DNA from 2 places in the Colwellia sp. Arc7-D genome. Region 2 is predicted to be linked to the other one. Evidence: riboswitches for the same ligand, from Rfam matches in the RefSeq annotation. Region 2 holds a riboswitch; the other holds the start of a gene.
What was found. Region 2 has a riboswitch for lysine ahead of dapA (4-hydroxy-tetrahydrodipicolinate synthase). Riboswitches for the same ligand answer to the same signal wherever they lie in the genome.
Positions count from the first base shown of each region.

Region 1: linked by a shared signal. The riboswitch ahead of lysC (lysine-sensitive aspartokinase 3) and the one ahead of dapA (4-hydroxy-tetrahydrodipicolinate synthase) in region 2 are both predicted to bind lysine.

Region 1 covers NZ_CP028924.1:2,309,728-2,326,452, forward strand. Annotated here, with positions in the region: gene DBO93_RS10090 (peptidylprolyl isomerase) at 55-585, shown strand; gene DBO93_RS10095 (MFS transporter) at 635-1,804, opposite strand; gene DBO93_RS18965 (hydantoinase B/oxoprolinase family protein) at 1,864-2,361, opposite strand; partial or broken gene DBO93_RS18970 (hydantoinase B/oxoprolinase family protein) at 2,415-3,539, opposite strand; gene DBO93_RS10105 (hydantoinase/oxoprolinase family protein) at 3,579-5,645, opposite strand; gene DBO93_RS10110 (TonB-dependent receptor) at 5,808-7,979, opposite strand; gene DBO93_RS10115 (aminopeptidase P family protein) at 8,243-10,033, opposite strand; gene queE (7-carboxy-7-deazaguanine synthase QueE) at 10,657-11,331, opposite strand; gene queC (7-cyano-7-deazaguanine synthase QueC) at 11,401-12,057, shown strand; gene lysC (lysine-sensitive aspartokinase 3) at 12,213-13,577, opposite strand; lysine riboswitch at 13,828-14,010, opposite strand; gene DBO93_RS10135 (ElyC/SanA/YdcF family protein) at 14,363-14,986, shown strand; gene DBO93_RS10140 (Nif3-like dinuclear metal center hexameric protein) at 15,094-15,852, opposite strand; gene DBO93_RS10145 (class I SAM-dependent methyltransferase) at 15,910-16,671, opposite strand.
Region 2 covers NZ_CP028924.1:3,900,964-3,917,688, reverse strand. Annotated here, with positions in the region: gene DBO93_RS16970 (FAD-dependent oxidoreductase) at 1-342, opposite strand, end outside; gene gltB (glutamate synthase large subunit) at 370-4,830, opposite strand; gene folE2 (GTP cyclohydrolase FolE2) at 5,502-6,428, opposite strand; gene DBO93_RS16955 (Hpt domain-containing protein) at 6,774-7,133, shown strand; gene arcA (two-component system response regulator ArcA) at 7,317-8,018, opposite strand; gene DBO93_RS16945 (HAMP domain-containing sensor histidine kinase) at 8,304-9,917, opposite strand; gene DBO93_RS16940 (methyltransferase) at 10,002-11,051, opposite strand; gene DBO93_RS16935 (DsbA family protein) at 11,290-12,582, shown strand; lysine riboswitch at 12,700-12,941, shown strand; gene dapA (4-hydroxy-tetrahydrodipicolinate synthase) at 13,022-14,032, shown strand; gene DBO93_RS16925 (2,3,4,5-tetrahydropyridine-2,6-dicarboxylate N-succinyltransferase) at 14,029-14,778, shown strand; gene DBO93_RS16920 (PLP-dependent decarboxylase) at 14,787-16,049, shown strand; gene DBO93_RS16915 (succinylglutamate desuccinylase/aspartoacylase family protein) at 16,079-16,725, shown strand, end outside.

The sequences.
Region 1 (16,725 bases), 1.6 Mb from region 2:
ATACTCATCATAATGAATGTTCGCGTATCTAAAAGTACAATTACTATCGGAATTATGATGAATACTTATCCAACTGTTTTACTGAAAACACCCTTAGGTGATATCACTATCAAACTATTTTTGAAAGAAGCTCCAGTCACTGTAACTAACTTTCTAACGTATGTTGATAATCAATTATTCGATGGTAGCAGCATTTTTAGAATAGTGACTAATCATAATGCTGAACAAGCAGAGGATGCAAACGCAAAAATAAATGTTATTCAAGCAGGTTTACCACCAGGGCACCAAAATTTATTAGCGGGCATAGTGCATGAAACAACAAAAGAGACGGGTATTTCACATTTAGATGGCACTATTTCTATGGCTAGGTTTGAACCCGGTACGGCTGATGGAAGTTTCTTCTTCTGCATAAATGACCAGCCTGAACTAAATTATGGTGGAAAACGATACAACGACGGACTGGGATTCGCTGCTTTTGGACGAATTATTAAAGGTAGAGAAATTCTTGATTTAATTTATAAAAAAGCAGAAAACAAAGAATATTTAGAACATGAAGTACTTATCAACTCTATAGCTCGTTATTAAAAATAAATGATCAACTGAACTAAACCTTGTTATGTTCAGTTGATTACGCTTATTTAGCTAAATTGATAGTTTTAAATCGCGCTAAAGGCAATAAGAAAATAAAGCACAAGCCAAATAATACCGAACCCATCATGATGACTTTTGTATAGCCACTATCTTGTACTAAAGTTGAAGCTATTATTGGCCCCAAAATATAAGCAAAACCCAACACTGTTTGCGCAGCACTGATATATTTACCAGAATGATCAACATCCGAAATCGCCGCAGATATTCGCGCTGATGCAATACTCCAAAAGAAAGCAAAAACACACAAAGCAATTAAATAGCGTAGTTCTGTTAAATTACTATCTAAACCCCATAATGAAAGAGCCATGAGAATTAAAGAAATAAGCATGAGTGCTATTTTTTTACTCATATCACCAATCAGGGCAAAAAATATAGCACCGAGCAAACCGGCAACCATCGACAAAGCAAGTGCTTGCGATACAAAAGATAACGTTAAACCAACACTAGTGCCCATTAAAGACATATATGCCCATGCCCCAGAGACGCCAATATAACAAAAAAGTAAACTTATTAGAGCTAAGTTAAGTAACTTCTTCGGTGGTTCTGACTTAGGGCGAGCGGTATCTTCTTCGACATAATAATCATTACTTTTACACGGCAATAGTTTAATAACAGCCAGCGGTAGTAAATAAAACAAAGCCATACCAACAAAGACGCCTGATAATAAATAATGATCATATATAATCGGTACTAGCACTAAGCCAATCGCTTGCACTACCACCATTGCCGCCGTATAAAATCCAAACCATCGATTGGGATTCTTTGTCATGCCCAGAGCGCTGATCCCTACAGCGACAATCATTCCTTCACCTAATCCTGTGATGGCTCTCACCAAACACAGGACAAGAAAATCTTGTATTAAGGCTGAAAGTAAATTGCCGACTACTGTAATCGCTACACCTACAAATAATACGGTCCTAAAATTTAATTTTTTGATATAAACTGAAAAAACAAATGTTGCCAGTGCTAAACCGATTGAGTCTGTAGACGCTAACCAACCAATTTGCTGGTCGGTTAAAGATAAGTTGATACCAACGACTTCCAAATAGACCGGTAAAAATAATAAAACAAGATAGCCTATAGGCGCTGTAGCTAAGCCACTTAGCCCATACTTTAAATCTGAGTTACTTTTATCAAATAGGTTATACAACATTAATTACTCTCATTTTTCAGAAACCTGCAGACAAAAATTTTAATTTAGTCTTAATCACACTAGGTAACATTATAAATAGTCTTGGCATCTTTTTCTGTAATAAAACCATTTTTAACATCATTTAGTACGTCAATTTTAGACCTTTTAGCCGGGTTACCCCAACCGCCACCATTGCCAGTGACTAATCGTAATAAATCACCTTTATTTAGCGCATAACGACTCTTTCTACTAAATTTTGCTTTTGCTTTTCCATCTGAGTCAAAAACTTCTACATAGTTACATGAGCCATCTGCGCCTTCGTCAATACCCCATGGCGCAGTGATGCCGCGGCCAAAAAAGCTAGAAATGTCAGCATTATCAGACAGTATACGATAATCGAGTACGACACCATTGCCGCCTCTAAACTCACCAGCACCGGAAGAATCATTATTAAAAGCATACTGTTCAACCAATACACCATAACGGGCCTCAGTAATTTCGATAGGAATGTTGCTCGTTTCACCGTTACCGACACAAAATTGGCCTGACTCACCATCTTTACCAACTGAAGCCCCCAACCACCAACTAAAGGCTCAACTAACAAGTAAGGTTCACCTGTTTCAGGCATTGTTCCTGATAAATTCATCGTACAAACCGAGCCAAACTGTCCTGCGGTCACAATACCCGGCATTACTTTCGCTAGCGCTTTGCGGGTAACATCGGCGGCACATACCATAGCTTCAAAATACGAAGATACTGGTGCAGGACGCTTCGCCGTTAATAGAGTGCCTTCAGGGCAAATAACTTCTAATCGACGAAAGCATCCGTCGGTTGCAGGGGCATCAGGTTGAACAATACCCATAAAAACTTCCCGAGCCGCCGATATTAATACACCCATAGTACAGTTTATTGGGCCAGGAGCCTGCGCTGATGAGCCTGTAAAATCAAGGGTAAATAAATCGTTAGTAATGGTAACTTTCACTTTTACAGTAAAGGGGCCATTACCCATACCATCTTCGTCTATAACATCTTGGGCTTCAAAAACACCTTTGGGAAGCGTTTTAAATTTCTCTAAAACCATTAAATCGCCGTGTTCAAGCAATTTATCAATGGCCGTTAAAGTAACGTGTTTGCTATATTTTTCCATCACGGCAAGAAAACGTTGTTCCCCTACTTTTAATGACGCGGCACAGGCCTGTAAATCACCTAACGTCATTTCAGGTAATCGCACGTTAACTTCTATTAAATCAAGTAACGCTTGATTTGGAACACCTTTTTCAAAAACTTTAATGCCAGGAAACTGTAAACCTTCCTGATAAATTTCAGTAGCATCAGCACTATAACTGCCCGGATCTTTACCACCAATTTCAGTCCAATGGGCCTTGTTAGCGGTCCATGCAACGAGTTCGTTTTCAAAAAATACAGGCCGAATCATACAGACATCTGATAAATGTGTACCACCGCCAGCATAGGGGTCGTTTAGAATAAAAACATCATCTGGATAAATATTGTCACTTTCAAATTTAGCAATAATATTCTGTACACCAGCATCTAAGGTGCCAATAAAACCAGGAATACCATTCCCCTGAGAAATAAGGCGGCCTTCTGCATCGGTAACACCAATACCATAATCTAAAGACTCATAAATAATAGGGCTTTTACTACTGCGCTTTAACGCTAAAAACATTTCTTCGCCAATCGCAACAAGAGCATTTTTAATAATTTCTATCGTAAATATATCAACGTGTTTATTCATAATTTTGTACTCAACTTAGTAAACGGTTACAACCACTGATTAATCGCGCAGGTAAATATGAAGCCCACCAAAGTCATCCACTTCTACTCGGTTATTTGGTAATACCACGGTGGTGGTGGTGCTTTCTTCTATAATCGCTGGCCCTTTAAATTTCATGCCCGGTTGTAATTTTTCACGATCATAAATTGCCGATTCTTGCTGAGTTTTATTATCAAAATAAACCAAACGTTTACCTATTAATGCGACATCCGCATCAGCACTGTTGTTGGTATGTGCTCCTGGCAATTTTTCTAATTTTGCTTTTTCTAAAATGCCAAAAGCCACAAGGTGAATATTCACCACTTCAATTGCTGAGTCATTCAATCTAAAAGTGTATTCTTGTTGATGGGTTTTATGAAAACGTTCTGATAATTCAGCAATAAAAGCCGCATCATCGAGTTCAATATCAGGAACATGAATTTTAACGGTATGCTCTTGTCCGGTATATCTCGCATCAACGTAGAGTTCATGTTTGACTTTATCTTGCGCCATACCATCATTTTTATAATCTAAATTAGCTTTTGAAATCACACCTTCAAATGCATTAATGACTGTCAATTTACTTTGGTTATTTATATTAAACCTATGGGTTTGTATATAATCTCTACGCAAGTCAATCATCAACATTCCCCAGGCAGAAAAAACACCGGCGAATGGAGGGATAATCACTTTACGAGCATTTAACTCTTGTCCTAAAGCCGTTGCGTGCAATGCACCACCACCGCCAAAAGCCATTAACGAAAAATCACGTGGGTCGTAACCGCGATTGACCGATATTAATTTAAGTGCATTAACCATATTAGAGTTAGCAATATTTAGCACACCATGAGCAACATCCATGGCCTTTACATTTAGCTGTTGCGCTAAAGTATCAAAAGCGGCTTCAACAGCCTGAATATCAGGCTGAATTTCTCCACCAGCAAAATTTTCATTGTTGATTCGGCCAGTAATTAAATTAGCATCCGTTGTCGTAGGAGCCGTACCGCCGCGTCCATAAGCAACCGGCCCAGGAAGAGAACCTGCGCTTTGCGGTCCAACATGCAAACTGTTAGCTGCATCAATCCATGCAATACTTCCACCGCCGTTACCTATTTCAACAATATCAATAACGGGGGTTTTAATTGGATAGCCGGCTTTTTTAGCGGTTTTTTCTAAAACATACTCAGTCGTAATACGTGTTGCACCATCATGAATAAGTGAACATTTGGCTGTAGTGCCACCAATATCAAGTGCCATAATATTGCCATCACCAATCACTTCTCCATAAGCAGCTGCGCCCAAAATGCCACCAACAGGGCCAGATTCAACTAATGTAATAGGATTATCGCGAGCAGATTGTAAGGTTGAAATCCCACCATTTGACTGCATAATAAACGGATCATTTTTCAAACCGTTAGCACGCAGTTTACTTTTGAGCTTATCTAAATATTGTTGCGCTGGCGGCAATACATAAGCAGACAATACCGTGGTGCTTGTTCTTTCATATTCGCGCCATTCGCTTGAAATTTCATGAGAAGCAATCACATTAATTTCTGGCCATAATCGTTTAAGTTCGACGACTGTTTTAATTTCATGTTCAGGATTCAAATAAGCATGTAAAAAACATACACCAATGGCCTCAACTTGTTGTGATTTAAAGTAATCAATCACGTTTTGTAAATTACTCAAATTAATTGGTGTAACAACGTTTCCTTTATAATCAAGGCGTTCTTCAACTTCTAATCGTAAATGACGCTCAACAAAAGGATTAGGTTTTTGATAAGTGTTATTAAAAATATCAGGAGTATTACCACGAGCAATTTCTAATACGTCGCGAAAACCTTTTGTCGTAATCAAGCCTGTTTTAACGCCTTTTCTCTCGGTTATTGCATTAATAACAACCGTAGAACCATGGGCAAAAAAGTCAACTTCTGATAAATCAATATCCGCTTTAATGGCAGCGTTAACTACGCCTTGTTCGAAATTTGGCGGGGTTGTATCACTTTTAACGGCTTTAACATTACCTTCATCAATATAGACAAGATCCGTGAACGTTCCACCAACATCTGTTGCGACTCTTACTGTCATAATTTGTACCTTATATACCAACGTTAATTGAAACTTAGCCACAATTAACTCTATCTAGTTAGCGATAAAATTTATTACTGAACCAAACATATAAATTTGAATAAAAAAGAATTAACTCATGATGACAAGTGCTCTACTTGTCATCATGAGATTGGTTTAATACTAGAAGTTATACCGAACTTGTGCGCCAATTTGTCGAGGTTGGTTGCGCATACGGATTAGTGGGTTGAATAAAAACACCGTTTCTGGTGAAGCTTCATCAGTTAGGTTAGAGGCAAATATTGAAGCTGACCATTGCTCATTCTCTAAGGTGAAATTTGCATTCAAAAATGTATGCGTGTCTGATTCACCCGTATCTTCATTGAAGATATCAAATGAACGAGGTCCAAGTGTATTAAAGGCAAGACGAGCTTTAAATACATAATCAGAAAATGCTTCTTGTGAATAATCAATTGAGCCATTCAAATTAAAGTCAGATACATACGGCATTGTACCCTCTTCTGTTTGAGCTAAATCTCTACCCGAAAGAATATCATTACCTATATTTTTAGTGATCTCATTATCGATTAAACCAAGACCAAAATTAATGCTTAAGTTATCTGTTATTGTTGCCGACATCTCTAGTTCAAAACCATCAATAGCCACTTCATCAATATTTAAATTTTCTAAGGTAAAAGTGTCAGGGTTTAAACGCGTAAATTGTGCATCTTGTTGTTCAATATGAAATACCGACATGTTCAACCACATTTTGCCGTCAAACCATGTTGTTTTCAGCCCTAACTCTACAGTGTCTGAAATTTCTTCATCATATTTACGAATAACACTTGGCGAGTATTCATTGAAACCACCTGATCTAAAGCCCTTTGAATAGGTGCTATAAAGTAGGTGATCTTCTGTCATTTGCCAAGCAAGTGAAGCTTTAGGCTGTAACTGGCTAAAGGTATCATTCACTTTGGAAGCATTTGGGTCACGCTCATCAAAAGCATCTCTGTCTTCAGAGTCATAACGTAATGCCACTGTTAGCTCTAAATCATCTCTCATGTCATAATTTGCTTGGCCAAAAACCGCGTAAGCATTACTTTCTTGTACTGTTTTTTCACCAACAAAAACTAAGCTTGGATCTTCTGAAATATTGTCCTTAACCATCTGATAAGTCACACGCTCTGTTGGCGTTAAATCCCATACTTGATCGTAAGATACGGTTCTATCTTTTGATTCATAATACGCACCAATTGCCCAACGAAAGCTTTCTTCACCTGGAGAAGTAAAACGAGTTTCGACACTGATAGAGTCTTCTTCGATTGGGTTTATTTGCGTAATTGGGAAGTAAAAATTGTCTTCACTCGCGTCTTGATGTGTAAAGTCACCATCGGAGAAAAACATGATGTCAGAATCATTTGCTGAAGCGATAAAAGTGAAGTCACCATTATCAGTTTCATGATCAAGTTTAGCTGAAACAGACCAAAGCTCTGATTCATCAAGCCCTACCGCATTCGCATCAGGCTCGATAGAAAAATCTTCCAGTTCGTCAACATCCACAAACGCCATATAATTACTGCCTTGCGTTTTCTTAGAATAGTTACCATGCAAGGTTAGTGTTGTATAATCAGTCAAGTAAAACTCAAGCATACCTTGAGTACCGAATGCCCCATCAACATAATCAACTTTTTCATTTAAATAAGAGTTATCGATTAAGCCATCAAAATCTTGGTAATTGGCTGAAAACCTAAAGTAAGCCTTATCTTCAACAATAGGTCCGCTCACTGCAACATTTAGCTTTTTGTCATTACCTTCTGCAATTGAGGCTTGAATACTGCCTTCAACATCATCTGATGCTTGTTTTGTGACAATATTTATTGCACCACCAATCGCATTTTTACCATACAGGGCACCTTGTGGCCCTCGTAATACTTCAATTCGCTCAATATCATGCAAACCTTGGTTGATAAACTCTAAATTAGGGACAGTAATACCATCAACAACATAAGCAATAGGAGCTTCACCTACTTGCGGTGTGATCAAACCACGAACCGTGACAAAATTGAGACCAGATCGAAAGTTGGTTGAAACATTTAAATTAGGTGTTAACGAGGAAAAGTCTTTAATCGATGTGATACGAGCGGCTTTGATATCTTCATCACTAAAGACCGTGACCGAGTCTGGAATTTGTTGCAACGTTTCACTTCTTCCTCGTGCGGTTACAACAATTTTCTCAATTTCTTCAACATTACTCTTAGTGCTTGCTTCTTCTGCATATACAGTTGCGCTTCCTGATAAAGCGATAATTACTGCTAACGAAATCTTCTTAGGAAGAAATTGATTGATTAATGACATATGGCTACCCTCTATATTTAGTGTTAAGTACTTTTTATATTTGTTATTAGTACTTATTATTTTTGTTATCAGTACTTATTTATATTTTCAACACATCTAATACTACGTAAGGAGAAAAAAATATTTGATTAAAAAATGAATAAAAAGCGCAATATCTTTTGTATTCATAATCTAAAACAGCACATTTCACACTAAGATAAATAACCCTTTGAAATTTATACTTTAATTTTAATTAAAACTTTATTTTAGCCATAATTATTGTGTCATATGGCCATCGTTGCACTTCTAAGCCAGTTGATACTTGATGTATCGTGGACTAGAGGTGAAATATAAGTATAAACTTGTTGATGGTAATTATTGAGCCAATTAATTTCACTTTGACTTAGCAAGTTATTATCGATCAACGATTGATCAAACGGTACATGAGTTAAAACTTCAAACGCTAACATAGGTATTTCTGCACCAGCAAGTGCTTTGCTTTCTTTAATAAAATATAAATTTTCATGACGTATACCAAACTCGCTTTCACGATAATAACCAGGCTCAATAGAAACAACCATTCCAGGTAATAGAGCCACCTCACTATTAAACTTAGCAATACGTTGAGGCCCTTCATGTACATTAAGATAGTGACCTACTCCATGCCCTGTACCATGGGCATAATCATAGCCATGTTGCCATAAATACTGTCGAGCAAAGGCATCAAGATGTTGGCCAGTTGTGCCATAAGGAAACTTCATTTGTGCAAGAGAAATATGACCTTTTAACACAAGTGTTGCCATTCTTTTTTGCTCGCTACTTACCTTACCTATGGCAACTGTTCGAGTTACATCGGTAGATCCATCAAGATAATGTGCGCCAGAGTCAATAAGATAGATACTATTGTTTGTCATTAGTTTTGGAATACTATCTTTATGATTGTAATGACACATAGCAGCATTACTTCCAGAAGCTGAAACCGTTTCAAAACTTGGCTGTTGATATAAGGCATCTTTCATTCTATAACTTTCTAATTTGTTTGAAAGTACCGCTTCATCATAAAAAACTTTTGAATTAATATTATCATCAAGCCATGCAAGAAAGTTAACTACTGCACTAGCATCACGTAAATGACATGCTTTGAAACCTGATAATTCAATGACATTTTTTTGAGCTTTGAACAGACTTATGGGATCTAAACTTTCAACTATAGTATTACTATTATTTCGCAATACATTCATCGTATCCGCATTAACTTTTTGAGGGTCAACTTGAATTACCTGATTTGTAAGAGATAGAAAATATTTATCTCTCTCTTGTTCAGCCTTAAAACTTACTCCACAATCAAAGCTAGATATAATATTTTCTGTGATGTTTTCTAACGCCAAAAAGCAAATCACGTCGCCATTTTTATTAATGATAGCTGTACTAAAAAAAACAGGTAAACAAGGAACATCACGCCCTCTTAGATTGAGTAGCCAACTAATAGAGTCAAGACTAGTAATAATGGCACAATCAACATTACTAGCCTTTAAAGCATCACCAGTTTGGGTTCTTTTAATTTTGTTTGGTTTACCATGATATTTATCTGCTAATATTTCAACTGGCTTAGACTTTTTATGGGGTCTGTCTTTCCAACATTGATCAATTATATTTTTAGCAATGTCCACACAAGTAACTTGGTACAGAGTACAAGCTTGTACAAACTCATTATACCAAGCAAAAGTATGTAGTTTAGGGTCAAGGCCAATTCGTGATTTTGTGGATAATGCTTTACCTAACCAATCATGCTTTTCAAATTCTGATAAATTTTGGAAATAATACTGTTGTTCGTCAACCTGTTCAGAAACCTGTACCTTATAACGCCCATCAACAAATATAATCGCGGTCTCTTTCAATACAACCGCCACGCCAACAGTACCGGTAAAACCATTCAACCATTTTAGGCGATTATTATGCTCCGGAACTTCTTCTAAAAAATATTCATCTTCATGAGGAACAATAAATGCGTCTATATTTAATCGACCCATTTCAGCTCTAACAGCCTTTAAACGCTCACTATGTTGATTATTCATTCTCTCTCCTACTAACAATTAACTTTATTGTTTAAATTTTAAATAGAAGATGTTACGGAACATTCGGTGTGAAATAATTTTAATTAATACGCTTATTTAGCAATAAATTTTGTTTCTGATATGGGAATAATATTTTATTGCACTTTCTATCTTTACGTCATACGAGTATAAAATTTATCCCAACGTTATACGCAGAAATTAACCTTGATACTTAAGGTCATATTTATATTTACAATTTGCTCCATCAAAAAGTCTAATTTCCACTTATTTTAGTTTACGGAGCTTGCTTTAGTGATCAAATTTATTGTTTATTAGAGAAGATATAACATCATTAAAGTGGTAGGTTTTTTATATGAATTTTTGTTGATTTTTTCAGCTTAATTAATTCTGCATTCATGCCAATTCGACCTTATAATTGACTGTAATGATGGCAAAGTGGTCTATTTAAGGTAGTATATTCACACTTAAATTAAGTATGACTTGAACTCAAAATCAACATATAAAGTCAACATGTGAAGACATATGAGCCTAATAAAAACCAAAAAAAAGCAGTTATTACACTGCTATTATTTTCGTAAAATGAAGATGAAGATGAACTGCGCTACACGCAGTTAATGATGATCTTACTCAATACCAATATATTTATGTACTTGCACCGATAATCGCCAGTTGTTTTCAATACATGTGGCAATCGCAAGCTCAGTTGCCCGTTGTTTTTGGCTAATAGGCTGTAAGTAAATTTGCTTGTTTTCGACTTTATGTTCAGCCAATAATGCTTTTAAATCATCTATGTGCTGCTCTGTACCGACCGGATGCTTAATTTCATTAGCGCGCTGCATGGCACTGGCTAAAATTTTGTAGCCACCACGCATGTTTACTTTAGGTGAAACGGTTACCCAGCATTGCTCAGATACTCTAATTTCAAACGTGCCTGATGTTTCTACCTGGCAGCTATAACCTAATGCTTCAAAATATAAACACAGTTCAGTTAAATCAACCATGCAAGGTTCGCCACCGGTGATCACAATATGTTTAGCTTTATAGTTCTGCTGAATGAATATTTCAGCAATATTATCTAACGATAAATTCGACCATTGTTCAGTTTCTTCTGATTTGCTTAATAGCGTATTACTGCTAATTTCTAACTCTGGATGAATTTCCCATGTGTGCTTGGTATCGCACCACGAACAGCCAACGGGACAGCCTTGTAAGCGAAGAAAAATTGACGGTTGGCCGGTAAACGAGCCTTCGCCTTGCAGAGTTTCAAACAATTCATTTATTTTATAACGTGTGGTCATTTCTTTAATGCTTAGATAATTTCGAGTAGAATGCGCAAGTTTTATATTATACCTCAAGAGAACTAAAATATGAGTAATAAAGTCGTAGTAATTTTTTCCGGTGGCATGGATTCATTCACGGTACTAAACCGAGCTTTAAAAGATGGTAAAGAAGTTTATGCCTTAACATTTGATTATGGCCAAAAACATGTGAAAGAAATTGCCTGCGCCAGTAAAGTTTGCCAGCAATTAGGTGTTGCTCATAAAGTAATAGATATTTCGGCGATAAACCAAATATTAGCCGGGTCGTCTTTAACCGATGATATTGAGATCCCTGAAGGTCACTACGAAGCTGAAAGCATGAAATCAACCGTAGTGCCAAACCGAAATATGATTTTACTCTCACTTGCGGTAGGTTATGCCGTATCGGTAAAAGCTTCACAAGTATATTACGGTGCACATTCTGGCGACCATGCCATTTATCCTGATTGTCGCCCTGAATTTGTGATGAAAATGAATGATGTTTGTAAAATAGCTAATTACGAAGCAGTTGAGATTTTTAGCCCATATTTAACCAATAATAAATCAGATATTTTAACCGATGGTTTGAAAATGGGCTTAAGTTATGAAGATACTTGGACTTGTTACAACGGTCGTGAGAAAGCCTGTGGTAAATGTGGTGCGTGTCAAGAGCGCTTAGAAGCGTTTGCTGATAATAATATTACCGATCCTCTCCCGTACGAATAAACAGTTATCGATTGTTTAAGAGAAAATTTAAACATAAATACTAAAAAGGGACAGTTAAATGTCCCTTTTTAGTGTTTAGTATTTGTCTAATTTTAATTAAAAGTTTTTATTAAAGCTCTCATTAAAAATAGTTAGCCGGCATATTTACGCCTAGCTTAACCATTAAACAGTGTATCGTGTAAACGCTCTACCACTTGATTAGCATCGGCTTCTGGTACTAAGAAACAAAGGTTATGATTACTTGCACCATGGCAAATCATGCGAATATTAAAATCATTCACTTTATCAAAAATGCTACTACCAACACCTTTAGTGCCATGAATTTTATTACCGATCACCGCAATTAAACTTAAGCCATGTTCAACGCTAACCTCACAAAGTTGCTCAAGCTCTTCAACTACAGCTTTGGTTAACAAAGCTTGTGTAGAGCCATAGGGGTTATCAAACGTTAGGGCAACACTAATCTCGCTTGTAGTGATTAGGTCAACACTTAATTGATGCTTTGCTAATACAGTAAAAACTTTTGCTAAAAAACCACTGGCATGTAGCATTTGTGGGCTTTTAACGGTTACTAGTGTTTGTTCACGGCGCAGTGCAATCGAGCGATAAGTGGGACTAGATTCAACATTACGCTGTATTCTTGTACCACCAGCGTCAGGTTCTTTACTTGAGCCAACAAAAACAGGAATGTCTTGGCGCATGGCAGGAATTAATGTTGCCGGGTGAAGAATTTTTGCACCAAATGTTGCCATTTCTGCAGCTTCACCAAAACTAATTTCGTTTATTGAACGCGCTTGATCGGTTATGCGAGGATCGGTTGTAAAAATTCCCACCACATCAGTCCAAATACTCAAGTTACTCGCTTGAATAGCTTCAGCTAATAATGCTGCACTATAATCAGAACCACCGCGACCAAGCGTTGTGGTGTTACCTTGCTGATCACTACCAATAAAACCCTGTGTAACAATAACTTGATCTTTTAGTAGCGGTAACAGTAATGTTTTAGCATTAGCGGCTAATTGCGATAAATCCACTTGGGCTTTACCGTATAAATCATCGGTTTTCATGACTTGACGAACATCAAAGTAATGACCATTAACGCCTACAGTTTGTAATACTTGAGCAAATATACGTGAACTGAATTGTTCACCAAAGCTTAAGATATTATCACTGTTTTTCATGGTGTGATTTGAAGCTTGTTGATCAGCAAAAGTACGCAAAGATATCAGTAATGCTGATATTTCACTGTTTATAGCGTCAGGTTTATTAAAATGTTGTGTTATCGCATATTGAATGTCAGCGATATTACCAATAATTTGTTCACGCTCTTCACTAGGAACGTCTGCTTGGCTTAAGCGCACTAAATGGTTAGTTACCCCAGCACTTGCTGAAACCACCACTACACGGTTAACTGTATTATTTTTAATGATATCGGCACAGCGCAACATGGCTTGATAATCAGCCACACTGGTGCCACCAAATTTTGCTACGGTAATATTATTAATGACTTTAGCAGACATGTGAGTTCTCCAGACATGCAGTTGGTAGAACTTTAGCAGTAATACAGTGAGATAAATTTTCGATGATACTAGCATCCGTATTTAACGGCAGATAATAACAGTTTAACATAAATAATCTTCCTAAAAGCCTGTTTACTGTGTGATATTTTGTAACGTTCAGTAAATTTTAAAGGCAAATAACTAACAGGAAGAGCATGACTGAGTGTAGAGCGAATAACGATGATTTAATAAGTTATTCGAACGGTACTTTTCAGCCAGAAGCTCTCCACCCTATGCTAAAAAATTTTAGCGGTGACAGCCCTAAGGATTCAGCCTTAGTGACCGAATGTGACATAACCCAATATCAACATTCTCGGCAATTATCCCCCTAGGTAACAGTCAGTGGATGGGCTCCTCTTGTTACTTACCTGGTAATTGCGCCTCTTCTGGTGCGAAAATTATCATAAACATTGTTAGCTACAAATATAAAAGCTCAACAACCTCATATAATTTATTCAAATTTTCAGCGTGAGTATTTAACCTTATCTAAAACTAAATATCAACAGACTTTTAGACGTCTAAACAAAAAACATCTTATAAAAATAGGTACTGCTAAAAATTGACTTAATTGTTATGCTTCAATAGATTGAAATAATTCAACTATTTGGAATTTTGATATGGATATATTTTTACTTAAAAAGATAATCAGTTTAATAATAATGCCTCTTAGCATTACTATATTATTGCTCATTTTCGCCATTATATTTTACCGGATAAAACCCAAGGTCAGCTTTATCGCATTAATAATGGCAACGTCTTTGTTAACGCTGTCTACTTTACCGCCTGTTTCTGATGCGATTATGGCGCCATTAGAAGACAACTACACTGTATTTACACGGAGTAAGCAGCCTGTTGATTATATTGTTATTTTAGGAGGTGGTCATACTACGATTGACGAGCTACCTGCGACTGGTCAGTTAAATTCTAGCTCGCTATCAAGATTAGTTGAAGCTGTCCGTATTTATCGACTTCATCCAGAAGCACAAATAATTACCTCAGGATTTTCAGGTGGCGATATCAGTTCAAATGCAGAAAAAGTTAAACAGGCTGCAGTACTGTTAGGCCTTCCAGCACACAAAATTATTACTGAAAACTTTCCTCAAGACACGGAAGAAGAAGCACAATTAATTGCGCCACGTGTACTCAAGAGAAATGTTGTTTTAGTAACAAGTGCTTATCACATGCCTAGGGCCATGGCTTATTTTGAAAAATATGGTGTAAACGCTATTGCTGCCCCAGCAAGTCCGTGGGTTAAAAATAATCATCTCACACCATGGCAGTATTATCTTCCAAGTGCGAAAAAATTACAGCAAACCAGTATGGCTTGGCATGAAATCTTAGGTCGCATAGTGCAATGGTTTAAAAGTTAATATACACACTCTTAAAAGTAGTATTTCACTGACCTTAAATACTACTTTTGAATCATAAACAATTAAACATAAACCATTACTCTAACTTTATGAGTGAAAACCCTACTTTACGCAGGATTATCAATATCGATAAATTTGGCCTTTACCGGTAAGTGCTCATTAAAATGATCGGCTAATGCTTTTGCGCCATAACGTTCAGTCGCATGATGACCAGCACAATAGAAATGAATATCCATTTCGCGTGCTACATGGGTGGTTTGTTCAGAAACTTCACCAGAGATAAAAGCATCTATACCAAGCTCTGCGGCTAACTCGATATAACCTTGTCCACCACCACTGCACCAAGCAACCGTTTTTATCAATTTATTAGACGGTGGCGCTATGTGCAAACACTTACGATTGAGCTTTTCATTGATTCTTTGTTCAAGTATTTGAGGGTTCAGTTCATCTGTAAAATCACCACGAACTGCAACACTTAAGGCATTGCCCTGCTCTAATGGTGCAACATTATTAATTGAAAATAACTTAGCCAATTGGGCGTTGTTACCTAAAATTGGGTGAATATCTAAAGGTAAATGATAGGCAAATAAATTGATGTTATTTTCCAATAACGCTTTAATGCGTTTATGTTTCATACCGCGAATAACATAGCTTTCATTTTTCCAAAAAAAACCATGATGTACGACTAAAGCATCAGCTTTTTCAGCAATAGCTTGATCAATTAATGCCTGAGTTGCTGTTACGCCGGTAATCACTTTAGCAATATTATCACTTCCTTGGATCTGTAAACCATTAGGACAGAAGTCTTTAATTTGTTCAGGTTTGAGTAAGGTGTTTAAATAGTTTTCAAATTCATGAAGTTGCATGGGGTAATTTTGACCTTAATTAGCTATTTATGTTAAATAATGACACAAAATCAATCACTACTTAGTTAATTTATTTATTGTTTTTCTCGATGAGTTCATCGAAGGGACTTTGACAGGTTCAAAGCGAGGTCTGAGTTGCCATTTAGGTTTAATAGGTGTTAAAGGTAATACCCTTTTTTTCGCCACAATAACGTAAACAGAGCCTAAACTTGGAAAGTAGCGCGATGCAATATTATGCCAATGGTTACTCAATACGCCTTGCGTGACTTGCCCAGCTAAAGTTGAATGTAGAAAGCGATGATCTAGCTGTATTTCAAACCCCATTAAATGGAGCCAATCCTTCACCCGCATTGGTGAAAATAGTCTTTCATTCCAAGGGGTTTTATTGCGTCTATAGGGAATAAATTGATTTAATCCAACTAAACTAAATGGATTGAAGCCTGTAATAACAAGATAGCCATTAGGTATTAATACCCGATTAGCTTCGCGAACTACATGATGTGGATCTAACGAAAACTCTAACGCATGCGCTAACACGCAAACATCAACGCTATGTTCTTGTAATGGTAAATCATCAACTTCACCTACTAAGTTACACTTCTCAGCTTGATTACTTAAGGTTAATTGATGTTTAATTAGACTTTGTGAACTGTCGACTTCGCCACTCAAGGCACCAATTTTCAGCAAATGATAACCAAAAAACTTTGACCACCAAGGTGAAAGAGTTTGATTAATATTAGCCACAATGAGCTCACCATTAGGCAATTGCTGCCATGATGTTGGAAAATCAGGTTGCCTAAACGCTAGTGCGGGTTTCATTATATTAAACAGTTAGAAAAATCAGTATAATCATATCGTCAGTATACTCAGGAG
Region 2 (16,725 bases):
AAAATCGTCATTGAGAGTACAAGCTGATTCACAAAGCCTGTCTTGTGGACAAACACGTCCACACATTTCAGGTAAGCTGTTGGTTTCATGGCACAGATCAGCCGCTTCCATTATTTTACCGTCAGTGACTAGCTCTAACCATTGTGGAATATAGTTATGTACAGGACATTTCCATTCACAATACGGGTTACCACAATCTAAACAGCGGTCGGCTTGCCCAGCGCTTTGATCTTCACTCAAAGGTTGGTAGATTTCGACAAAATTAATCTTACGCTGTTCTATCGCTTTTTTAGGCGGGTCGATGCGTTTGACGTCGATAAATTGATAAATATTTTTACTCATTAAAAAGCTTCTCCAATCGTGTTCTTATTATTGTGCTTGAACACGAAGTTCTGCAGATGAACGGCTACGATGACCCAATAGGGTTTTAACATCAACGGCCTTAGGCTTAATCAACTTAAACTGTGGTGCATACGAGTCAAAATTTGCTAAAATTTCTTCTGCTCTTAAGCTACCTGTTTCATCGAAGTGTTGGTTGATAATGCCACGTAAATGTTCTTGATGGATATTGAGTTCATCTATCTCTAACATTTCAATTGATTCGTTGTTAAGGCGCGTAGCTAAATCGTTTTGTTCGTCTAGAACATAAGCGAATCCGCCAGTCATACCTGCACCAAAGTTAACCCCAACTTGGCCTAAAATAGCCACTATACCACCGGTCATGTATTCACAAGCATGATCGCCAGTACCTTCTATAACCGCATGACAACCCGAGTTTCTTACTGCAAAACGTTCACCTGCACGACCACAGCCGAATAATTTACCGCCGGTTGCGCCGTATAAACAGGTATTGCCCATAATCATGGTTTTGTGACTTAAATATTCTACGCCTTTTGGTGGCTTAATCGTTAGTTTACCACCAGCCATGCCTTTACCTACGTAGTCGTTGGCATCGCCTGTTAGTGTCATTTCTAAACCACCTGCATTCCATACGCCAAAGCTTTGACCTGCAGTACCATTTAAAAATATTTTAATTGGGTTTGCTGCCATACCTTGGTCGCCATGTTGGCGGGCAATTTCACCAGATAATGAAGCACCAACAGAACGGTCAGTATTTTGTATCGTTAATCGATATTCACCGCCATTACTGTGTGCAATTGCGTCAGAAGCTAGTGAAAGTAAACGTTGGTTTAACTCACCTTTATCGAACGGTTCATTGGTACTTGTTTGGTGTAATGCCGTATCTTCACCAGCAACAACTGGCGCGATAATAGGGCGTAAATCTAGTTTTTGTTGCTTGGCGGTGATCCCGGCTAAAGGCACAAGTAAATCTGTGCGGCCAATGATCGCTGTTAGGCTTTCTACACCTAAACTTGCCAAAATTTCACGTACATCTTGAGCAATAAATTTAAAATAATTCATTACTTGGTCAGGTAAACCTTTAAAGAATTGCTCTCTTAGCACTTCATCTTGAGTTGCCACACCTGTAGCGCAGTTATTTAAATGACAAATACGAAGGAACTTACAACCTAGTGTCACCATAGGTGCTGTACCAAAGCCGAAGCTTTCGGCGCCTAAAATAGCGGCTTTTACAATATCGATACCGGTTTTTAATCCGCCATCAACTTGCAAACGCACTTTGTGACGTAAACCATTAGTGACCAGTGACTGGTGTGCTTCAGCTAAACCAAGTTCCCATGGGCAACCGGCATATTTTACTGAGGTTAATGGACTCGCACCTGTACCGCCGTCGTAACCTGAAATTGTAATAAAGTCAGCGTAAGCTTTCGCTACACCTGAGGCAATAGTGCCAACACCAGGACCAGAGACAAGTTTGACCGAAATAACGGCTCTTGGATTAACTTGTTTTAAATCAAAAATTAGCTGAGCTAAATCTTCAATCGAATATATATCGTGATGTGGTGGTGGAGATATTAAGGTTACCCCCGGCACTGAAAAACGTAATTTTGCAATTAACGGTGTTACTTTATCACCTGGTAATTGACCACCTTCACCCGGCTTAGCTCCCTGTGCAACTTTGATTTGTAAAACGTCAGCATTAACTAAGTAATGCGGCGTAACACCAAAGCGGCCAGAAGCTATTTGCTTGATACGTGAGTTTTTAACGGTACCAAAGCGACGCTCGTCTTCTCCACCTTCACCAGAGTTTGAATAACCGCCAAGACGGTTCATTGCAATAGCTAGGGCTTCATGTGCTTCAGGGCTTAATGCGCCAATTGACATTGCGGCACTATCGAAACGTTTAAATAATTCGGTATCTGCTTCAACTGCTGAAATATCAATAGGTGTTTGGTCATCTTTTAAAGCTAATAAATCTCGTAAGGCAGCCGCAGGACGATTATTTACATGATCAGCAAAAATTCTGTAATCACTATAATCTCCACTGCGAACAGCAGCCTGTAGCGTACTAACTACATCAGGGTTGTAAGCATGGTACTCACCGCCATGAACATATTTAAGTAGACCACCATGGCTCATTTTTTGATGAGGCATAAAGGCTTTTCGAGCAAGGTTAATGCTGTCTTGTTCTATATCTGAAAAATCAGCACCTTGAATACGACTTGGTAAATCAGGGAAACAAAGTTCCATGATATTGCTATTTAGGCCGATAACTTCAAATAAACCCGCACAACGGTAACTGGCTATCGTGGAAATACCCATTTTAGATAATATTTTCAATAGACCTTTATTAATACCTTCACGGTAATTAACCACAGCTTCACGAGCCGTTAGGTCAATTTGTTTGTCTTCAACCAGTTGCTCAATAGTTTCAAAAGCTAAGTATGGATAAACGGCTGTCGCACCTAAACCGAATAGTACGGCAAACTGATGCGAGTCACGAACCGAAGCTGTTTCAACAATAATGTTAGAGTCACAACGCAATTGCTTTTCAACTAAACGTTTTTGTACAGCGCCAACAGCCATAGCAGCAGGCATAGGTAACATGCCTTTTTGTATATGACGATCTGACAACACTAAGATAACTGTGTTTTTGTCTCTAACTAATACTTCTGCTTCATCACATAAACGAATAACAGCTGCTTCTAAACCTTCGGATTGATCATAATTTAAGGCTAAGGTATCTGAACGGTAATGCTCAGGGTCTAGCTCACGTAATTGCTTTAAGCCGGTGTACATTAATACTGGCGTAGCAAATAAAATACGGTCTGCATGACCCGTTGTTTCATTAAAAACATTATGTTCACGGCCGATACAAGTACCAAGCGACATAACGTAGCGTTCGCGCAATGGATCAATCGGTGGATTGGTTACTTGGGCAAACTGCTGACGGAAATAGTCATAAAGTGAACGCGGTTGGCTTGATAGGACCGCCATTGGCGTGTCATCACCCATTGAACCCGTAGCTTCTTGACCATTTTCGGCTAATGTTTTTACTACTTGATGAATCTCTTCATAACTGTAGTTGAACATTTTGTGGTATTGAGCAATTTCTTGGTCACTAAAGATTCGTTGACCAATTAAGCGCGCGTCTAGTTTGTCAAAAGGGACTAAACGACGAATATTATTATCTAACCATTCTCGGTATGGATGGCGAACTTTAAGTTCATTGTCGATAGCGTTAGAATTGAAAATTTTGCCAGTGTAAGTATCAATAGCGAGCATTTCACCTGGACCTACGCGGCCTTTCTCGACAACTTCATCTTCGCCGTAATCCCAAATACCCACTTCAGAGGCTAATGTGATAAAACCATCGCGGGTAATTACATAGCGTGCTGGTCTTAGGCCATTTCGATCTAGGTTACAGGCAACATGGCGACCATTGGTTACAACAACACCAGCGGGTCCATCCCATGGCTCCATATGCATAGAGTTAAATTCATAAAAAGCTTTTAAATCGTCATCCATTAATGGATTACTTTGCCAAGCGGGTGGCATTAATAGTCGCATGCCACGATAAAGGTCCATGCCGCCTGCCATGAATAGCTCAAGCATATTATCTAATGATGAAGAGTCTGAGCCACTTTCATTAACGAATGGAGCAGCATCTTGTAAATCAGGCAGTAAAGGTGATTTAAAACCGTGGGTTCTTGCTCTACTCCACTGGCGATTACCTTTAATGGTATTAATTTCACCATTGTGAGCTAAATAGCGGAAAGGTTGTGCTAAGTGCCACTCTGGAGAGGTATTGGTTGAAAAGCGCTGATGAAATAAGCAGATTGCTGTTTGCATACGAATATCAGCAAGGTCTAAATAAAAATTCGGTAAATCTACCGGCATCATTAAACCTTTATATATAGTAACTAAGCACGATAAGCTTGCAACGTAAAAACGTTCATCACTGATGCGTTTTTCGGCACGTCGTCTTGCCATATATAGTCGACGCTCAAGATCGCGATTACGCCAACCTGACGGCGCATTAACAAAAATTTGTTCTATAGCCGGTAAATTGCCTTTAGCGATTTCACCTAAAGTGGTGGTATCGGTAGGGACTTCTCTCCAACCTATTAATGAAAGAGTTTCATTTTCTAACTCTTCTTCTAGAATTTTTTTACTGGCATTAGCTAAAATCGGATCGGGATTAAGGAAAATCATGCCGACGGCGTATTTTTTACCTAATTGCCAATTATTTTCTTCTGCAACAGCGCGAAAAAAGCTGTCAGGCTTTTGCATTAACAAACCACAACCGTCACCAGTTTTACCATCAGCAGCGATACCGCCACGATGTTGCATACGGTCTAGGGCTTGAATGGCCGTCTTTACGAGCTTATGACTTGTTTCGCCATGTTGATGGGCAATAAGACCAAAGCCACAATTGTCTTTTTGATATGTATGATCGTAAAGTTGCATTATATTTATCTTCTCCTAAAAGGCCTCGGCAGTTTGGTTTAATTAGAATGGAATAAAATTATACTTAAAGTGCATAAATAGTCCCGAATTCGTACCGAGGAACCCCTTACATTAAACATTTAATACCCCAACGTCAATCTGAATAGAGTAAATGCTCGTAATTATTTTACATTTTTATTTACATTGAGCAAAAATATAAGACTTTATTAGTACTTTGTTGGCTGTAAAAGTTGTTTTCTCCCGTATTAAAAACTGAATGTGTAATTTTATTACATAAAAAGATTGTAAAAGTCAGAATACTTATAATATTTTATATTCACTATTTATTCACCGTTATAAGTCGCTATGGATGGCTTTAATGTCTTTATTTTGGCTGTATAGTTACTTTTTCTTTGGCTGATTGAACAGTAAATCGTTAAAAAAACCTAGAAACATGTCAAAATTTTTGTTTGGCATACCAAGTAAAGTTGAAAACGTGCCTTTTGTAAAATAACAATGGCTAGTTTACATAAGGTTTAGGGTGTTTGATTCGCTGTATTTATTTACGAGGAGTCTGTAGTGGTGGGGAAACAAGATAATTAATGATTTAAGGCTAATTGTTATTTATGTTGGGGATAAAAAAACCAGCTATTTTGAAGTAGCTGGTTTTTTATATGCAATGAATGGTTTAACTAAGGTTGGTAGCCGTTTGCTACGCCTTTAGTAGTAACACTAACGGCATCGTGTGCATGCAATGACTCTAAATGATTAATACGTAGCCAAAAGTCGTCAAACTGATCAGTTGCATTCATGGTGTATTGCAAACGACGGGCTGCATCTTCACAAAACATCAAGTTTTGACCATTTAAGCGAGCAAACTCTTGCTCATCTTCACGCTTTACTGCTGCTTGTACTGGCGTTTTAAGTGAGTTTTCAATTAAATCGACAATATCAGTAATTGGGAATTCTGTTGTTGAACTGTTAAGTTTAACTTTAACTTCAGCAACCGATCGTTGGCTATGTGGTGTAGCCACAATACCTTCAGTGGTACCGAGCCACTCGTGAACCGCGGCTAAATCAACATCAGGTTGGTCAACAAATTTTTCTTTAAAGGCTTGTTGAATCAACTGGCGAGCTAGTGCTGCAGAACAAGGACAAGTTGAAGAATATGGAACATCAACTGAAAGCTCAATATCAAGATTACCTTTATTTAAAAGGCCCGTGATAGTTACAGGGTAGGCTTTCCAGCCTTGTTTGCCACTGATTAAAGATTTACGGCGCAGATGATAATCAAAATTAAATTTAACTTTAGCATTATCGCTAAGCTCTTCATGACTACTGATAAAGCCATCTAATAAAGTTACTAAACTTTGATGGTTTAAAACACCTGAAGTTGATAACTCATCAATAAGTAAATACAAGCGCGACATATGAATGCCTTTGGCTTTCGGCTCTTTAAGGTTTACAAACGCATCTACATGGGCTGAAACCATACGTTCTGATTGGCCTTTAGAGGCAACCATGATGGGCATTTCGATATTACTCATGCCGACCCAATCCAAAGTCCCCTCAGTTTGTGCTGTGGTGTGATTTGCTATATCAGGCATTAATGTTGGCATTTTGACTCCGCTGTTCGCTGTGCACTAAGTAAAGGGCTATCTATGGTAACTTCAGTACTCAGTAAAATTATAATCGGCATTAGTATCGTAAGAAGAGCGATAGTTTCCACAAATATTTTGAAAAAGTGGAATATAATGCAGTGACCCTGAAAGGGCGGCTATTTTGAACGATATACCTATTAAAAGCAATGTTTGTAATGGCTAGGTTGATATCGTTCTAGAATATGGTAGTTGTATTTGATATCTGCTATAAAGTGGGGCCTAATTTAAGCTAGGACTACTGAAATTTTTGTTTTCAGTAAAAATTAAAAACGACATAAAAAGTACTGTCGTAAAGGAGATTGCATGTCAGCAACGCATCACTTAGATCTAACATTAATTGATGGTTACTTAGAAGCTTTAGATATTAGCGTTATTCAGCAAATGTTGGATTTATATATTGGGCAATCTAAAGTGTACTTATTGGCGATTAAAGATGCTGGTGCTAATGGCGACCAAAAGGCTTGGCAATCCCACTGTCATAAAATGAAAGGTTCAGCTGCCAGTGCAGGGTTAAGTCAGGTGCATCAGAAGCTTATCGAGCTAGAAAAATCATGCGAAGATAGGGAAACTAAAACTAAACAGGTACAAACATTAACAGAGCTGAACCAAGAAGCTATCGCTGTATTTCAACAATGGTTAATAGAAAGAGTTCGAGTTGAATGAATACGTAATGTAGGTACAGAAATAAAATATGGAATATAAGGCGTTTAATACAACGTCAATTATAACGTCAATTATAACGTCAATTATAACATTGCAAAGCTATATACTGGGTCTTTAGAAGTCTTTAGCGTTAAATGAGCTTTAGCTGAAGCAGAGTATATAAATACTCTGCTTAAAAGCAGGTTAGTCAACCTGGCCAATAAAGCGATATCCTTCGCCGTGGATTGTGTTGATTAATTCAGGTGAACTCTCAACTGATTCAAAATGTTTACGAAGACGACGAATGGTAACATCAACAGTTCGGTCATTTTCACGTAAATCTCTACCGGTCATTTCTTTAATTAATTGCTGACGAGTAACAATTTTTCCTGCATTAGCTATTAGCAAGCTAAGGGCTCTATATTCGCCGCGTGGAATCGAGATTACTCTATTATCTGGAGTGGTCATTTTTCGTGAGTTGCCATCAAGAGACCATTGATTAAAACTTACAATGACCCCTGTATTTTCAGCATTGCTTGACGATATTCTATTTAATATATTTCGTGCTCTAATCGTTAGCTCACGTGGATTAAAGGGCTTAGTTAAATAATCATCAGCACCTATTTCTAGGCCTAAAACTTTATCAATATCACTGTCGCGACCCGTCAGAAAAATTAAACCTAAGTCTTTATTACGCGTTAATTCTCGAGCGAGTAAAAGGCCGTTCTTTCCTGGCAAATTAATATCTAATATCACTAAATTGATAACGTTGTTTTGCAGTTCGCGCTCCATGCTATCACCGTCTATTGCTTCAGCCACTTTATAGCCTTCAGCTTCAAATAGATTTCGTAGATTAAAGCGTGTAACGTCTTCGTCTTCTACGATTAATATGTGAGGTTTTTGCATGTTCATTGTCCAGTTTTGTCAGATTAAACGAGTATTCTGATTAGTTTTAGAGTGCTTTATATTCCAACCTTGCACACCGCAAAGCAACAAAATATCGGCTAATGTTGTAGAAGCTAATGTTATAGAAGCTAATGTTAAAAAACAATCAATGCATAACAATTAACAGTTTTTTATCAATAAATATGTTTAGTGTACTCAACAGTCATAATGTTAGATATAAATAAAGCTAACTTAATAGCCCTTTGTAATATTAATAATTAGCACCTAGTACAATAGTATTTAGCACTAGTTAATGGGGAAGTTAATTTCGATGCTAACACCTTCACCTAATTCACTATTTAATACGATGGAACCACCCAGTGCTTGGGTTACTAAGTTATAAACTAAGTGCATACCTAAACCACTGCCTCCTTCTCCGCGTTTTGTAGTCGTAAAGGGTTCGAAAACTTTATGCTTGATAGATTCATCCACACCAATGCCATCATCCTTAAAAAGAATATTTAGCTGATTACTCAACGACATTACAGTGATAGAAATACGTCCATGATCTTGTCCTTCAAAACCATGAATAACAGAGTTCATGATCAAATTAATCAATATTTGATTAATAGGTCCAGGTTTACTATTTATCGATAAGTTGTCAGGGCAATCAATATCAATTGTGTAAGGTAAACTATGTAATTGAGGTCTTAACGTTAGTATAACCTCTCTTAAAAGTTCTTTAACATCGAAAGTACGTATGTCTTCACTTGACTGGTCTACCGCCACTTTTTTAAAGCTAGAAATAAGATCTGCAGCACGATTAAGGTTTCGGTAAATAATGGCAATATTTTCGCAACCATCATGTAAAAATTTCTTTAGCTGGCTAGATTTTAACGTTTTGTTTTCAAAAGCGGCTTTAATATCATCTAACCTATCCGCGAGAAGGGTTGAAGCGGTTACTCCTAAACCGATAGGTGTGTTTACCTCATGTGCAACACCTGCAACCATATCACCAAGTGAGGCCATTTTTTCACTTTCAACCAGCTGACTTTGAAATTGATGCAGCTTTTCTAAAGTAGACAGTAATTCTTGGTTAGATTCTTTTAATGCTTCGGTACGTTTATTTATTTTATTTTCTAGCTCTTGTGAGTGTTCTAAACTTTGCTGTTCTGCTGAGTCTAATTGCGCTATACGTTTTTCCATTCGAGCAAAAAGAATATTAATATTACGTGCCAAAATATCTGCTTCTCGGTATGGCATAGTTTGGCATTGTTGAGAAAAATTTCTTTGTCGAGCCGCTGTTTGAACTGTATTCGCTAAAGTATAGAAAGGAGTACTAATATAATTTTCAAGCTTAAGAGCGATAAAGATGGCGATCAAGCAAACAATAAATAACACAATAAAACTAATGATTAATAATTGATCTGTGATCTGGGTGATACTCTCGTTGCTACTTTGCAAATAGATATAACCAATAATTTTTCCTTCTACTTTAATCGGCTGCATATATTCTAAATATGCTTCAGAAAACTTAGGTATTTGTAAACTGTTTATGCTGTTAGATTTTTCTGAAATAGCTGTACGCTGTTGGTTTCGCTTGTAGCTATAAAAAAGCGTTGGTTTTTCATCATTCTTCCCCGTTCGATATATATGAACATAATTTAAATTAGGGATGTGTGAAGGCAATGAAAAATTATCGAGTAAAGCTTGTCGTTCAACGTTAATAACATAAATTAAACTTTCTTCGGCTAAAACATCAGCCCAATGTTTAATTTGCGAAACGGAATTGGCGTTGTAACTTTTATTAAATTGCAACGTTATTACTGAAATACTCAAAATAGATAACAATGAGATAGCGCCGATCATTGATATTAGGCAAATCCGACGAATAGACCAAACAGGTTGGGTTATTGGCATGCAATACTGTACTCATTAATTATGACTATAAGATGATTGTAGAAAACCTTATTGCTTTCAACAATCATTTTGTCTTAGTTATTTTTATTTTCGGGTGTTTAAGTAGCATTGATAAATAGCAAAACCTTTTTTAATGACGATAGTTTTTGTGTTACCAATGGCCTTCTCCATGATCGGTAAGTATTTTAAAAAACTATTCGCGACAATAGTAATGCTGCCTTTACTGGATAAATTTTGTTTTATCTCGGATAAAAACTGCTCTGTTGCAGCATAATGCGTTTTTACCCCTTGATGAAATGGCGGATTCGATATCACAAAGTCATAGCTATCTTGAACATCAGACAAGCTGTTTGATGCAATATATTTTCCACTTAATTGGTTTAAAGCTAATGTTGTTTGCGCTGAGTGTAATGCCAAAGCGCTAACATCAACCAAGGTTAATTGAGTTGTTGGGTAAACAGTACCTATATAAGCTGCAATAACACCGGCACCACAGCCAAAATCTAACACCTTTCCTGTCATCTTCTCTGGTAAATGTGCTAATAGAACTTCTGTACCGGTATCTAAAGCATTTTGACTAAATACACCGGGTAATGCGGCAATTTTTAACGTTTTATCTTGTACTTCAATTGGATAATACTTATAAAAGCTTTGTAGATCAAAACTAGGAAGTAGCGGTTTAAATTTAGCGATAAGCATTAAGCAATGACGAGCGGTATCAACTTTATTGCAATACTCAAGGTAATCTGTTCCAAGTTTCTCAGCAGATTTTACACCACTTTTATTTTCGCCAACAATAACGATAGTGGCATCTTCAGTCATAGATTCAGCGAGCATCGCTAGAGTAAATCCGAATTCGGCCTTACTTTTTGGGAAATGAATAATCGCCATGTCATGCTTATTTTTAGCGACATATTCAACACAAAAATGAGCGTTTACTTTCGCATTGTTAAGTTGCTGACAGGTTTTATACTGGGCATAATTTGTATGGTAACTATCTATGCTGGCATGACTATGCTGGCTGAGGTATTGGGTAATAAAACCATCGTCTGCAATATTGACCAAGAGAGGTTTTGTTGCTGATAAAGCGTCTATATTGCGTATCAATAATTGGTTAATGTTACTTGTAGCCATTTAATTGCCCGTGTGCATAAATATATTGTTAATTTACAAAAGCCTATTGTTTGAAATCTGATTGCAACAAGCCTTGTAATGATTTTAAATGAAATTAGTCTAAAGGAATTACCCTATTTGAGTATATTTCATTTATCCCGTTAAAATTAATATGTCATAATGCGGCGCATTCTACGCGAATTTATTTATCTCGCCATCATTAGTCCTAAGGGAATTAACTATTTTTAATAAAATGTTATTGCGACTAAAAATAAAATGGCTTCAAAGTCATTGTCGAGCAAAAGCACTGGTTTTTCGTTATTTTTTAATTGGGCGATTTTTAGGCCAAAAAGCACAAGCTGAAGTTTACCTTTCACTAAATGACCCGCATAGCTTTATGTTAGTGCAAATGCTATCTCGATTAGCGGTAAATTATCACCTTACTTTTAAAGTACTTTTTATCTGGGGAACGTTACCCGGTATTACCATTTGCCCAAAACTTTATCGACAATGGGCGATTAAAGACGCTAATTTAATAGCCGAAAAATATCAACTTGTTGACATCAAAGATGAGCCTACTTCTGCTTCTTTAACAACAGGTCAACAGATTTGGCAGTTCAAAGTAAATAATATTGCCAATGCTGAACAAATTTTTATAAATACCTGGGGAAATCAATTTAGCGAGCATTTTCAAACCTCAACACCCACGATAAATCACCAAGTTAAAAACCAAACGCGTTTAAAAGCCAAAGGGCATTATGCGCCAGCAAGTATTTTGTTTGCTGGCAGTTGGTATGTTGGCGTTGAAAGGTTATATCATTTTGAAAACATGCTAAAAAAACTTGCCTTAGTAGATGATTTAACTGAAGCGTTAATGAGAAAAAACCAATTGAACCAAACTGTTAATCAACAAAATTTTCCACATAAAATAGTTGATATTAATGCTGCTCAACCAGCCAATGCAGTGTCTGAGCCTTTGGTGATATATTTGTCTTTACGTAGTCCTTATTCTTATTTGGGTTTTGTGCAAGCCATTAATTTAGCAGGACAATATAAAATAGAATTAGTAATAAAACCTGTTTTACCGCTTTTAATGCGAGGGGCGGCTATGCCGCTCGTTAAGCAGAAATATATTTATCTTGATGCTTTGCGCGAAGCTAAAAAATTAGGTATTGAATTTAATGGCTTTACCGATCCTCTCGGGGTTGGAGTTATGAATGCATATCGTTTATTTGCATGGGCTCAGCAGCAAGGCAAAGCGCTTGAGTATATGCTCGCGTGTTTCAAGGCTATTTATGTTAATGGTATTGATTTAGCTAATCCTGAGCATATTGAGACTATTTATAAAGACTTATCTTTAAATGTTGAGGATGGGTATGGATACCAAGAGCAACACGATTGGCAGCAATGGGCAGACTTAAACCAAGTTGAATTGACTAACTTAAACCTTTGGGGCGTACCCAGTTTTAGTTATGGCAAGAGTAGTTATTGGGGCCAAGATAGAATTTTAGTATTAGAAAAAGAAATAAACTTAGTAAAAATAAATAGTTAGTAGTAATTGTCAATATACGTTTAGACGTCTATTGACTGCCCTTATATTTAAATGTTTTAATATTGCAGTCCCTTATTCCTGTGCTATTGATATGTAAGTATTAATAGCAACGATGAAAGGGCCAGAAGAGGCGCGTTAATCAGGTAGTTATTGTGAAGAGATCAAACTCTATTGAGTAATAATGAGGGGGTATAACGCCGAGATAATTATATTTTTGATGATGTAATTGTCGGTTGTAAAAGCTTAATTGTTTTTAGATAGCAATTAAATTTTTTATTTTACGGGCTATAAATTAGTTCGTTTAATATGAGGTTGAATCCTTGCAACTGTCACCTTATAGGTGGAGAGCTTCTGGCCTTTGTAAAGGCCAAGTTTCATCCTTGAAATTTTGTCTATACAAGCGCCTAAAAGTTCTCCGAACGACAAGAGTTCGAGAGAAATGAATCAAAATAATTCTATAGAAAATCAGTTATTAACTGACCGGCCTTTGGTTTGGACAGCCCTAGTAACCCCTCTTTTTGACAATGATGACATTGACTTTGACAGTTTGCGTAAACTTGTTTTACAGCAAAACGCTGCTAAAAATGGCATTTTACTTCTAGGCAGTACAGGTGAAGGCCTTGCCCTAACGGCTAAAGAACATTTAAGTATTGTTGAATACGTTTGTGCTATGCCCTTGCAAGTGCCAATTATGGTTGCTGTTGGAGGTTATAACCTTAACGAGCAACTTGCCTGGATAGAACAATGCAATACCTTACCGATAGATGCATATTTACTCGGTAGTCCAATATATGCAAAACCAGGTCCTGTCGGGCAAACGTTATGGTTTAAAAGCCTACTGGATGCCGCTAATTTCCCTTGTATGCTTTATAACGTGCCTTCGCGCAGCAGTGTTGAAGTCGCGATATCTACCATACAACAACTTCAAAACCATAAAAATTGCTGGGCGTTAAAAGAAGCCAGTGGCGATCTTAATAAGTTACTTGCCTACAAAGAACATTGTCCACACATTGAAATATATAGTGGCGAAGATGCCATGATGCCTTATCTTGCCGGCGTTAATGTTAAAGGCTTGATATCAGTTTGTGCAAACGTATGGCCAGTGGCTACTCGACAGTACGTAGCAATGGCGTTAGCTTATCAAAATGAAGGGCTGTTTCCGCTTTGGCATAAAGCGATTGCAGCATTATTTCAGGTCGCAAGTCCAATACCGGTAAAAGTTTTAATGGCTGATTTGAACATAATCAGTACTGCAAAACTGCGCTTACCCTTATGCCATGAAGAAATTTCTGAGCAACATGGCCTACAAGATATTCATCAAAAAATTCAGCAATGGTTAGAGGCTAACAGTAGTAACCCTTTAGCGCATGCTCACACGATTAAAAGCACTGAAAGTGCTGATCAACATCATTATTTAACATCAACTAACCTTCGAGAAGTAAATTCATGACTTGGCAACAAACATTAACAGATTTAGAAACAGGCAAAACACGTGCAGCACAACAAAATAGCGATGGTACTTGGCAAGTTAATACCAACGTCAAAGAAGCAATACTAGCGGCATTTAAAGCCGGAGAAAATATTGAATTTGACGGTGCTTATCGCGGTTTTGTTGATAAGCATAACCTACCCGCACGTGAATTTGTTGTTGCTGATAAAGTGAGAATGGTACCGGGTGGATCATCGGTTCGTCGAGGTGCTTATGTAGCGCCGGGCGTTATTATTATGCCGCCTGCCTATATTAATGTTGGTGCCTTTGTTGATACTGGTACTATGGTTGATAGCCACGCATTAATTGGTTCATGTGCACAAATAGGTAAAAATGTGCATGTGTCTGCCGCTGTGCAAATTGGTGGTGTACTTGAGCCTATTGGTGCTAGCCCAGTGATTATTGAAGATAATGCCTTTTTAAGTGCTGGCGTGATTATTGTTGAAGGTATTGTTGTGAAAAAAGGTGCGGTATTAGCGCCAGGTGTTTCTTTGTCTGCATCGGTGCCAGTTTATGACTGTGTTAATAACATCATGCTAGAGAAAGGCGCTGACATTCCTGAAAATGCGGTTGTGGTTCCGGGTACGCGACCTGTTAAAGGTGCTTGGGCGGAAGAGCAAGGATTGAATATGGCCTGTGCGATAATTATTAAATATCGTGATGAAAAAAGTAATGCCGCTTTAGAACTTGAATCTGTGCTGCGCTAGGAAAAAAAATGACTGCAATGTTAAACACAGCAACTCGGCCAAATTGGCTAAGACCGTCTGTAATTCAACCCCTGAACGAACATCGTAACGCACTGAAAAATGGCGCTGAGGTTGATCAAGATGAAGTGGGATTTTTTCTTTACGATTTAGATTATCTAGCACAGCATTTGTCAACGTTGATGCAACAAGATGTGATTAAACTGTGGTTTGCAGTGAAAGCAAACCCATTGTCACGTGTGATCACGACGTTAGCTCAGCAAGGTTTTAATTTTGACGTTGCCAGTCAAGGAGAACTCACACAAGTGCTTGCGCAAAATGTGCAGGCTGAGCGTATTCTTAATACCGGACCAGCAAAGTCGAAACAGCAAATGAAAGCGTTTTTAACACAAGGGGTTCGTACCTTTGTTGTTGAGAGCTTGAACCAATTGCAATGGCTAAATGAAGCTGCGACTGAGTTGTCTTGTCGACCGCAAGTATTATTAAGAGTTCAGCTCCAGTGGGATGAAGGTGAGAAAAATCCATTAGGCGGTAATGAAGTAACCGCCTTTGGTTTATCGTGCCAAGAATGGCAAACCATCAAAGTAAGTGATTTTTTAGCCTTAAACATTAACGGCTTACATATATTCCAATGGGGGAATATGCTAAGTAATGAACGCATGTTCGAGCTTTGGTCACAAATGGTTACGCCGTTGTTATCATTAGCAGAACAATTAGAAATGACGCTAGAGGTTTTAGATTTAGGTGGTGGTTTAGGTGTAGATTATCTGCAAACAGGCCAAAGCTTGCATTGGGATAATATTGTTGCTGATTTAGCCAAAATAAAAGCCCGAGCTGGCGTTAGTGAACTTTGGTTGGAGCTAGGTCGCTTTGCGGTTGCCGAAATGGGCTATTATGTTACCTCTGTTGTTGATCGGAAAGAAAACTTCGACCAACAGCAATTGGTACTTTCGGGTGGTATTAATCATTTAATTCGCCCTGCGATTACCGAACAGCCTTTTCCTGTAGCTATGCTTAGAGAGTCTCAAGCAAGCGAGAGTTATTTCGATTTACATGGCCCACTTTGTACTAGTTTAGATAAACTCGGTACCTTGGCAATAGCCAATGATGTTGGCATTGATGACCAATTAATTTTTGGTTTGGCAGGGGCTTATGGTTTTACTGAAAGTATGCCATTTTTTCTTTGTCACCCAATAGCTGCTGAATATGTTCTTCAGCAAGGTAAAATAGAGCAAGTGCGTGCAGCTCAACCTGCTACTTGGTATTTACGTTAGTATGGTCAAGGCCTAACTTAAGGTTAACTATGAATTTAATTAGTAAAGAAGTTATGCATGTTGGTGAAATGGCCAGTGGAGCAACACTTACTGTGCCAGTTTATCGTATTAAAGGTAATGGTCAGGGGCCTAATGTGTATATTCAAGCAAATATGCATGGCGCAGAAGTGCAGGGTAACGCGGTTATTTTTCAATTGTTGGAACAATTAAAACATATTGAATTAAATGGCAGTATCACCTTAGTACCTTATGCGAATCCTGTAGGCTGTAATCATAAAAATGGTGAATATACCTTAGGTCGATTTGATCCTATTACCGGTGAGAACTGGAATCGTATGTATCATTTCGATGAAAGTATTATCGAACCGTTTGCTAAGGCACATTTAAACCAGTCTAATGCCGAAATAGCACAGGCATTTCAAGCATTAATGGTTAAGCAATTATCGCAAAAACTCAATCACAATGTTTATGGTATTACTACAGGTCAACGAATTGCCTATCAGTTGCAATTGCTCGCACTGGAGGCCGACCTTGTGTTAGATCTGCATACGGGGCCAATTTCGAGTAAACATTTGTATTGTCCAGACTATGCTCGACCAAGTGCTGAATATTTTGATATTCCACACGTGTTATTTATTCCTAATGGCTTTGATGGCGCACTTGATGAAGCGACTTT